DNA from 2 places in the Streptomyces sp. NPDC056835 genome. Region 2 is predicted to be linked to the other one. Evidence: riboswitches for the same ligand, from Rfam matches in the RefSeq annotation. Region 2 holds a riboswitch; the other holds the start of a gene.
The links. A riboswitch is a leader RNA that binds a small molecule or an ion and turns the genes downstream of it on or off. The one in region 2 is predicted to bind glycine.
Positions count from the first base shown of each region.

Region 1: it holds a riboswitch for glycine, as region 2 does, so the genes downstream of both, gcvT (glycine cleavage system aminomethyltransferase GcvT) here and gcvP (aminomethyl-transferring glycine dehydrogenase) in region 2, are expected to answer to the same signal.

Region 1 is NZ_JBHUBB010000017.1:35,196-39,911, reverse strand. It holds gene ACFRMN_RS20595 (enhanced serine sensitivity protein SseB) at 1-300, opposite strand, end outside; gene ACFRMN_RS20590 (AAA family ATPase) at 380-1,126, opposite strand; glycine riboswitch at 1,298-1,395, shown strand; gene gcvT (glycine cleavage system aminomethyltransferase GcvT) at 1,545-2,723, shown strand; gene gcvH (glycine cleavage system protein GcvH) at 2,830-3,207, shown strand; gene glyA (serine hydroxymethyltransferase) at 3,224-4,492, shown strand; gene ACFRMN_RS20570 (L-serine ammonia-lyase) at 4,637-4,716, shown strand, end outside.
Region 2 is NZ_JBHUBB010000035.1:81,708-86,423, reverse strand. It holds gene ACFRMN_RS31620 (MerR family transcriptional regulator) at 1-484, shown strand, start outside; gene ACFRMN_RS31615 (DNA polymerase IV) at 532-2,064, shown strand; gene ACFRMN_RS31610 (PRC-barrel domain-containing protein) at 1,959-2,357, opposite strand; glycine riboswitch at 2,471-2,568, shown strand; gene gcvP (aminomethyl-transferring glycine dehydrogenase) at 2,747-4,716, shown strand, end outside.

The DNA.
Region 1 (4,716 bases), on a different contig from region 2:
ACCGAGTTGCGGGGGCAGCCCCCGGGCGAAGTCACGGGCGGGGGCGACGGTGAAGGCCATGTGGGCGCCGACGCACTGGAGGAACTGCTGCTCGGAGCTGAAGACCGGGACATACGGGACGCCCTCTATCTCCAGGGTCGGCAGATCGAGGTCGGGGCTGTCGGGACCGCCGCCCTGGGGCAGCGGTACCCAGACCTCACTGCGCCCCAGGACCTCGACCAGCCGTGCTCCCGCCGCGTCGGCGCCGAGCGAGGCTCCAAGCACCTCTTCCAGCTCGTTGCCCGGCCATGCTGTGTTCACCGTGCTCTCCTTCGCCACCCTCGCCCCCGCGGCAGCACCTTAGACGAGTGAGTCCGAAGTCCCGCCTGCCCGGGGGCGCTCAATCCGCCGCCCGCGCGGCCGGGAACGCGATCCGCTCCAGCGCCGCCGCCGCGTCCCGGTCCAGGAGGACCGCCGAGGCGCAGCCCCGGGGGAGCCGCCCGGTCTCGGCGTCGGCGAGCAGGCGGCGGACCGCGCGGCGGTGCCGGGCGAAGGCGTAGCCGGACACCCCCCGGCCGCGCTCCCGCTGACCCTCGCGCGCCACCTCGGGCGAGACGTCCAGAAGGACGAGATGGAGCCGGCGGCCACGTCTGCGGGCCTCACGGGCCAGCCGGCGCCGTACCCACGTCTGCGTACCGCAGTCGTGGACGACGACGCTCTCGCCGGAGCCCAGCGCGCGCCACAGGCCCGCGTAGTGCGCTATCCGGACGAGCGGGCGGTAGACGGCGTAGGGCAGGGCGCCCGGCAGCCGGCGGGCCCAGCGGTCTCTGGCGTCCTGGGAGTCGATCCCTGTCGCCTCGGCGGCCCGCCGGATCAAGGTCGACTTGCCGCTGCCCGGCAGCCCGGAGACGACCACCAGATCGCCTTCGGCGAAGACAAGGCTCTTCGTACCGCTCGTACCGCGCCCTCGCGCACCCCCCGCCGCGGTGGGGCCCCGCCCCCGCAGATCGCGGACGATCCGCGCGACGCGAGCCGCGCCGTCCCGGGCCGCGCCGTCCCGGGCGGGTGCGCCGGGCCCTGCGGCTGTGCCCGTCTGTGCCGGCACCCCCGTGGTCGTCGCGTACGTTCCGGACCCCTTCGACATCATCGCCGTCCCCCTGTCAGCTCAGTCGGCCTGGCCCATGACCCTTGCCCAAGAAGTGTAAAGAAATGGTAATGCGTCACAAGCTTTTTGCTGGGGACGGCGAGTTGCGGACCGGGCGTCCCGCTCGGCGGTGATGCGTGCGATGATGTGCCCGCCAACTGCATACCGGCCGTTTGAATCCGCGCGGGAGAGTCCCGGTCACCGTGTGCGCCGGGCGCCGAAGGAGCAAGTTCCTCCCTTGAATCTCTCAGGCCCCGTACCGCGTGGATGAGGCAGATCTGAAAAGCGGGCCGCGCTTCCGCGGCTCCACCCAAGGTGCAAGTCATGACCGCCCTCCTACGGGTGGCCGTGATGAACCTCTCAGGTTCCGATGACAGATGGGGAGGATCGTCCTCGCCGTCATGCCCTGGGAGTCACACCGATGAGCCATGTCCCCCCGAGCAGCACCAGCACGCCCGGCCCCAGCACCCCCGCCGCCCCCGGCACCCCGCGTCTCACCGCCCTCGACGCCACGCACCGCGCGCTGGGCGCGACCATGACCGACTTCGCGGGCTGGGACATGCCGCTGCGGTACGGGAGCGAGCGCGACGAGCACCACGCCGTCCGCACCCGTGCCGGTCTGTTCGACCTCTCCCACATGGGTGAGATCACCGTCTCGGGACCGGCGGCCGGCGACCTCCTCGACTACGCGCTGGTCGGCAATATCGGCGCCGTCGCCGTGGGCCGCGCCCGCTACACCATGATCTGCCGGGAGGACGGCGGGATCCTGGACGACCTGATCGTCTACCGCCTCGGCGAGGACACCTTCATGGTCGTCGCCAACGCCTCCAACGCCCAGACCGTGCTGGACGCGCTGACCGCCCGCGCCGAGGGGTTCGACGCGGCGGTACGCGACGACCGCGACGCGTACGCGCTGCTGGCGGTCCAGGGTCCCGAGTCCCCGGGCATCCTGAAGTCGCTGACCGACGCCGATCTGGACGGGCTCAAGTACTACGCGGGCCTGCCGGGCACCGTCGCCGGTGTTCCCGCGCTGATCGCGCGTACCGGCTACACCGGCGAGGACGGCTTCGAGCTGTTCGTCGAGCCCCGGTACGCCGAGCGGCTGTGGCAGGCGCTGACCGAGGCCGGCGCGGGCGTCGGTCTGGTGCCCTGCGGGCTGTCCTGCCGCGACACGCTCCGTCTTGAGGCCGGAATGCCGCTGTACGGGAACGAGCTGTCCACCGCCCTGACCCCGTTCGACGCCGGCCTCGGCCGGGTCGTGAAGTTCGAGAAGACCTCGAACGGCGGCGCCTTCGTCGGCCGTGAGGCCCTTCGGGCCGCCGCCGAGCGCGCCGCGTCCGCCCCGCCCCGCAAGCTCGTCGGCCTGATCGCCGAGGGCCGCCGGGTCCCGCGCGCCGGGTACCAGGTGGTCGCGGGCGGCGCCGTCGTGGGCGAGGTCACCTCGGGCGCCCCCTCCCCGACCCTGGGCAGGCCGATCGCCATGGCATACGTCGACGCCTCGCACGCGGCGCCCGGCACGGCGGGCGTCGGGGTCGACATCCGCGGCTCCCACGAGCCGTACGACGTCGTGGCGCTGCCGTTCTACAAGCGTCAGAAGTGATACGGACTTCAGCACGCCCCTCGGTCGGGTCCCTGACCCGGGCGCCGTCTCGGTCCGTAAGACAGCTGTTCCGCACCACACCCCCGCGTACAGGAGAATTCAGGTCATGAGCAACCCCCAGCAGCTGCGCTACAGCAAGGAGCACGAGTGGCTGACGGCCGCCGAGGACGGCGTGTCGACGGTCGGTATCACGGAGTACGCGGCGAACGCCCTCGGCGATGTCGTGTTCGCCCAGCTTCCCGAGGTCGGTGACACGGTGACCGCGGGCGAGACCTGCGGAGAGCTGGAGTCCACCAAGTCCGTCAGCGATCTGTACGCCCCGGTGACCGGTGAGGTCACCGAGACGAACCAGGATGTCGTGGACGACCCCTCACTGGTGAACTCCGCCCCGTTCGAGGGCGGTTGGCTGTTCAAGGTACGCGTCGCGCAGGAGCCCGATGACCTGCTCAGCGCCGATGAGTACACAGAGTTTTCCGGCAACTGAGACCCCAGGGACCGTGATGTCTTCGAAGTCGCTTCTGAACGCCTCGCTCCATGAGCTCGACCCCGACGTCGCCGCCGCCGTCGACGCCGAACTCCACCGTCAGCAGTCCACGCTCGAAATGATCGCCTCGGAGAACTTCGCTCCGGTCGCGGTCATGGAGGCGCAGGGCTCCGTGCTGACCAACAAGTACGCCGAGGGCTACCCCGGCCGCCGCTACTACGGCGGCTGCGAGCACGTCGATGTGATCGAGCAGATCGCCATCGACCGGGTGAAGGCGCTCTTCGGCGCCGAGCACGCGAACGTACAGCCGCACTCCGGCGCCCAGGCGAACGCGGCGGCGATGTTCGCGCTGCTCTCCCCCGGCGACACGATCATGGGTCTGAACCTCGCCCACGGCGGGCACCTGACCCATGGCATGAAGATCAACTTCTCCGGCAAGCTCTACAACGTCGTCGCGTACCACGTCGACGACAAGACCGGCCAGGTCGACATGGCCGAGGTCGAGCGGCTGGCCAAGGAGTCCCGTCCGAAGCTGATCGTGGCCGGCTGGTCGGCGTACCCCCGCCGGCTGGACTTCGCCGCCTTCCGCCGGATCGCGGACGAGGTCGGCGCGTATCTGATGGTCGACATGGCGCACTTCGCCGGTCTGGTCGCCGCGGGCCTGCACCCCAACCCGGTGCCGCACGCGCATGTCGTCACGACCACCACGCACAAGACCCTCGGCGGTCCGCGCGGCGGTGTGATCCTCTCCACCAAGGAACTGGCGAAGAAGATCAACTCCGCGGTCTTCCCCGGCCAGCAGGGCGGCCCGCTGGAGCATGTCATCGCGGGCAAGGCGGTCTCCTTCAAGGTGGCGGCCACGGACGAGTTCAAGGAGCGCCAGCAGCGCACCCTGGACGGCGCCCGGATCCTCGCCGAGCGGCTGGTTCAGCCGGACGTCGCCGAGGCGGGCGTCTCCGTACTCTCCGGCGGTACGGACGTCCACCTCGTACTCGTCGATCTGCGCGACTCCGAGCTGGACGGCCAGCAGGCCGAGGACCGGCTCCACGAGATCGGCATCACGGTCAACCGGAACGCCGTCCCGAACGACCCGCGCCCCCCGATGGTCACCTCGGGTCTGCGGATCGGTACGCCCGCGCTGGCCACCCGCGGCTTCACCGTCGAGGACTTCACCGAGGTCTCCGAGATCATCGCGGCGGCCCTGAAGCCCTCCTTCGACCGCGAGGCGCTGGCCGGCCGGGTCACCGCGCTGGCCGAGAAGCACCCGCTGTACCCGGGCCTGTAGTCATCCGTACGGCCTGAGTTACGGGGCACCGCGCACACTGGACCGTGCGGCGCGGTGCCCCGCACCACGTTCCCCCGCGTGTCACCGTCATCTCTGCACCACCCCGGCAGACAACGGCGTCTACCAACCAGCAAGGAGTCCCCCGTGGCCATCTCGGTCTTCGACCTGTTCTCGATCGGAATCGGCCCGTCCAGCTCCCATACGGTCGGTCCGATGCGCGCGGC
Region 2 (4,716 bases):
ATACCGGGGTCCGACCGCGTGCGCGGCGGCGGGGATCACGTACCGCCAGTTGGACTACTGGGCACGCACGGGACTCGTCGAGCCGAGTGTCCGCCCCGCGTACGGGTCGGGCACCCAGCGGCTCTACAGCTTCCGGGACGTGGTCGTCCTCAAGATCGTGAAGCGGTTCCTGGACACCGGGGTCGCTCTGCAGAACATCAGGGCGGCGGTCCAGCATCTGCGGGCCGGCGGCTTCCGGGATCTGGACCGGGTGACGCTCATGAGCGACGGCGCGACGGTCTACGAGTGCTCCTCGCCCGACGAGGTGGTGAGCCTGCTCCAGGGGGGCCAGGGGGTCTTCGGGATCGCGGTCGGTGTGGTGTGGCGGGATGTCGAGGCCGCGCTGTCCCAGCTCCATGGGGAGCGGACCGACACCGGCGAGACGCTGATCGGCAACAACCCCGCCGATGAACTGGCCAGACGGCGGCGGGACCGGGCTGTCTGACGCGTCTCCCGGGCCGATTGTCAGTGGCGTGAGGGAGCATCGGTGATGTGAGATCCGCGCCGACGATCCTGCATCTGGACATGGATGCCTTCTTCGCCGCCGCCGAGCAGGCGGCGAAGCCGAGTCTGCGCGGAAAGCCGGTGGTGGTCGGCGGCCTGGGCCCGCGTGGGGTGGTCTCCACGGCCTCGTACGAGGCGAGACGCTTCGGGGTGCACTCGGCGATGCCGATGGCCCAGGCGAGGCGTCTGGCGCCGAACGCCGCCTATCTCGTCCCGCGCTTCTCGCTCTACCGCGCGGTCAGCGAGCAGGTGATGGAGCTGTTGGGGAGGCTGTCGCCGCTGGTGGAGCCGCTGAGCCTGGACGAGGCGTTCGTGGACCTGGAGGCGGGGGGCTCGGCCGATGACACCGCCTCGGCGCTGGCGGCGGGTGAGCGGCTGCGCGGGGACATCAGGGCGGTGACGGGGCTCAGCGGTTCGGTGGGCCTCGCGGGGTCCAAGATGCTGGCGAAGATCGGCTCCGAGCAGGCCAAGCCGGACGGCCTCGTGCTCATAGAGCCGGGTACGGAGCGCGCCCTGCTGGGGCCCATGCCGGTGCGTACGCTGCCCGGCGTCGGGCCGGCGACGGGGGACCATCTGCGCCGGGCGGGCATGACCACGGTCGCCGATCTGGCCGAGGCGGGTGAGGACGAGCTCGTACGGCTGCTGGGGAAGGCCCATGGCGCCTCGCTGTACCGGATGGCGCTCGGGCTCGACGACCGGGCCGTGGTGTCCGAGCGCGACGCCAAGTCCGTGTCGGTCGAGGACACCTTCGATGTCGATCTGCACGACCGGGTCAGGGTGCGCACGGAGGTGGACCGACTCGCGGACCGGTGCGTCGAGCGGCTGCGGGCGGCGGGGCGTTCGGGGCGGACCGTCGTCCTCAAGGTGCGGCGGTACGACTTCTCGACCCTGACCCGTTCGGAGACCTTGCGCGGGCCCACGGACGACCCGGGGGTGGTGCGGGAGGCCGCGGGGCGGCTGCTGGAGTCGGTGGACACCACGGGTGGGGTACGGCTGCTCGGGGTGGGCGTGACGGGGCTCGCGGACTTCACGCAGGAGGATCTCTTCGCCCAGGCCCAGGCCCAGGCCGATGAGACCGCCGCCGCCCCGCACGCGTCGGCGGACTCGCGGGCGCGCGAGCCGGCGGGTGCGGAGCGGGCCGTCGGGGATGGGGCCGCGACGTCCGGAGCGGCGGCGGGCGGGAGCGGTGGGCCCGCGGAGGCTCCGGACGTGCCCGCCGAGCGGCGTTTCCCGGCGGGGCACGACGTACACCATCGCGAGTTCGGTGCGGGCTGGGTGCAGGGCAGCGGGTTGCGGAGGGTGACCGTACGGTTCGAGGAGCCGGGATCCGCGCCGGGGCGGGTGCGGACTTTCTGGGCCGACGACCCCGATCTGGAGCTCTCGGAGCCGCTGCCCCTGGTGCCGGCGGTGGCGGGTCAGTCGTCCTGGCCGGCCAGTCGTCCGAAGTCGCGATCGGAGTCACGGTCGGACAGCGAAGCGGGCCGTTCGGGTGACTCGGGGTCCGGAAGGGCCAGGCCGTAGTGGTGGTACAGCTGGAGTTCCTGGTCGGGGGAGAGATGCCGGCCGACACCGAAATCGGGGGCGTCCCGGATCAGCGCCCGCTCGAACGGGATCCGCAGACCGTCCTGGGAGAGCGTGCTGGGGGCAAGGGGGACGAAGGCGTCGCGACTGAAGAGTCCGGTACGGACAGCGGCCCACTCCGGGATTCCGGTCGCATCGTCGAGATACACCTCGTCCACTGTCCCGAGCTTATGGCCATTGCGGTCGAACGCCTTGCGGCCTATCAGACTGCGCGGATCAACGTCGGTCTCCACGGTCCCTCCAACTGGTCGCAACTGCTTGTGAATACTACAAAAGTGCAGAAGTCGGGCGTCGGCCACTCGAAAGTTGTGCCGAAGGTCGCGCTGGTAGGCTGGCAAGCGGCTGCTGACCCCGTGCGGGAGAGTCCTCCGGAAAGAAGGCCGGAGGCGCCGAAGGAGCAAATCCTCCCCGGAATCTCTCAGGCCCCCGTACCGCACGGACGAGGTCACTCTGGAAAGCAGGGCGGGCGTCGGACGGCATCCGCTCTCACCGACGGTGAAAGCCGGGCCGCCTCCGGGCGGGCCGGTGAAGCTCTCAGGTCGAGATGACAGAGGGGGAGGCCGTTCGGGCACCCGCGTCTCGGTGCCCCTCACAGGTCGCGTCGACCAGGAGGCCTCCCGTAATGACCGTCAACCGCATTCCGCTCTCCCAGCTGGAGCGAGGCACCCCCTTCGAGCAGCGCCACATCGGGCCCGACGCGCCGGCGCAGGCGAAGATGCTGGCTCAGGTCGGCTATGGCTCGCTCGACGAGCTGACCGCCGCCGCGGTGCCGGACGTCATCAAGAGCACGGAGGCACTGCGGCTTCCGGAGGCCCGTACCGAGGCCGAGGTGCTGGCCGAGCTGCGCTCCCTCGCGGACCGCAATCAGGTGCTCGCGCCGATGATCGGGCTCGGCTACTACGGCACGTACACGCCGTCGGTGATTCTGCGCAATGTGATGGAGAACCCGGCCTGGTACACCGCGTACACCCCGTACCAGCCGGAGATCTCCCAGGGCCGGCTTGAGGCGCTGCTCAACTTCCAGACCGTGGTGGCCGAGCTGACGGGACTGCCGACCTCGGGCGCCTCCCTGCTGGACGAGGGCACCGCCGCGGCGGAGGCGATGGCGCTCGCCCGCCGTGTCGGCAAGGTCAAGGGCGGTGTCTTCCTGGTGGACGCCGACGCCCTGCCGCAGACCATCGCCGTGATCGAGACCCGCGCCGAGCCGACCGGTGTCGAGGTCGTCGTCGCGGACCTGAGCGAGGGCATTCCGGCCGAGGTGGCCGAGCGCGGGGTCTTCGGTGTGCTGCTCCAGTACCCGGGCGCCTCGGGGGCCGTACGGGACATCAGGCCCGTGGTCGAGCAGGCGCACGGCCTCGGCGCGATCGTCACCGTCGCCGCCGACCTGCTCGCGCTGACGCTGCTCACCTCGCCGGGTGAGCTGGGCGCGGACATCGCGGTGGGGACCACCCAGCGCTTCGGGGTCCCGATGGGCTTCGGCGGACCGCACGCCGGATTCATGGCCGTACGCGAGAAGTTCGCGCGCAGCCTGCCGGGCCGGCTCGTCGGGGTGTCGGTGGACGCCGACGGCAACAAGGCGTATCGGCTGGCGCTCCAGACCCGCGAGCAGCACATCCGCCGCGAGAAGGCCACCAGCAACATCTGTACCGCGCAGGTGCTGCTCGCCGTCATGGCCGGGATGTACGCGGTGTACCACGGCCCCGAGGGGCTGCGGTCCATCGCGAGCCGTACCCACCGCTACGCCACGCTGCTCGCCGAGGGGCTGCGCGCGGGTGGCGTCGAGATCGTGCACGGCGCGTACTTCGACACGCTGACCGTCCGGGTCCCCGGCCGGGCCGCCGAGGTGGTCGCCGCCGCGCGTGAGGGCGGCGTCAATCTCCGCCTGGCCGACGCCGACCATGTCTCCATCGCCTGCGACGAGACCACCGGCCGTACGCAGCTGGCCGCCGTGTGGACGGCCTTCGGCGTGAGCGGGAACATCGAGGCGCTGGACGCGGCCACCGAGGACGCGCTGCCCGGCGCGCTGCTGCGGACCGACGACTATCTGACCCACCCCGTCTTCCACCAGTACCGCTCCGAGACCGCGATGCTGCGCTATCTGCGCCGGCTCGCGGACCGCGACTACGCGCTGGACCGCGGCATGATCCCGCTCGGCTCCTGCACGATGAAGCTGAACGCGACCACCGAGATGGAGCCGGTCACCTGGCCCGAGTTCGGGGCGCTGCACCCCTTCGCGCCCGCCGAGCAGGCGCAGGGCTATCTGACGCTGATCAGGGAGCTGGAGGAGCGGCTCGCCGAGGTCACCGGCTACGACGCGGTCTCCCTCCAGCCCAACGCCGGTTCACAGGGCGAGCTCGCGGGTCTGCTGGCGGTACGGGCGTACCACCGGGCCAACGGCGACACGGGACGTACTGTCTGCCTCATCCCCTCCTCCGCGCACGGCACGAACGCCGCGAGCGCGGTGATGGCCGGAATGAAGGTCGTCGTTGTGAAGACCCGTGAGGACGGCGACGTCGACGTCGAGGACCTGCACGCCAAGATCGCCAAGCACGGCGCCGAGTTGGCCGTCCTGATGGTCACCTACCCGTCCAC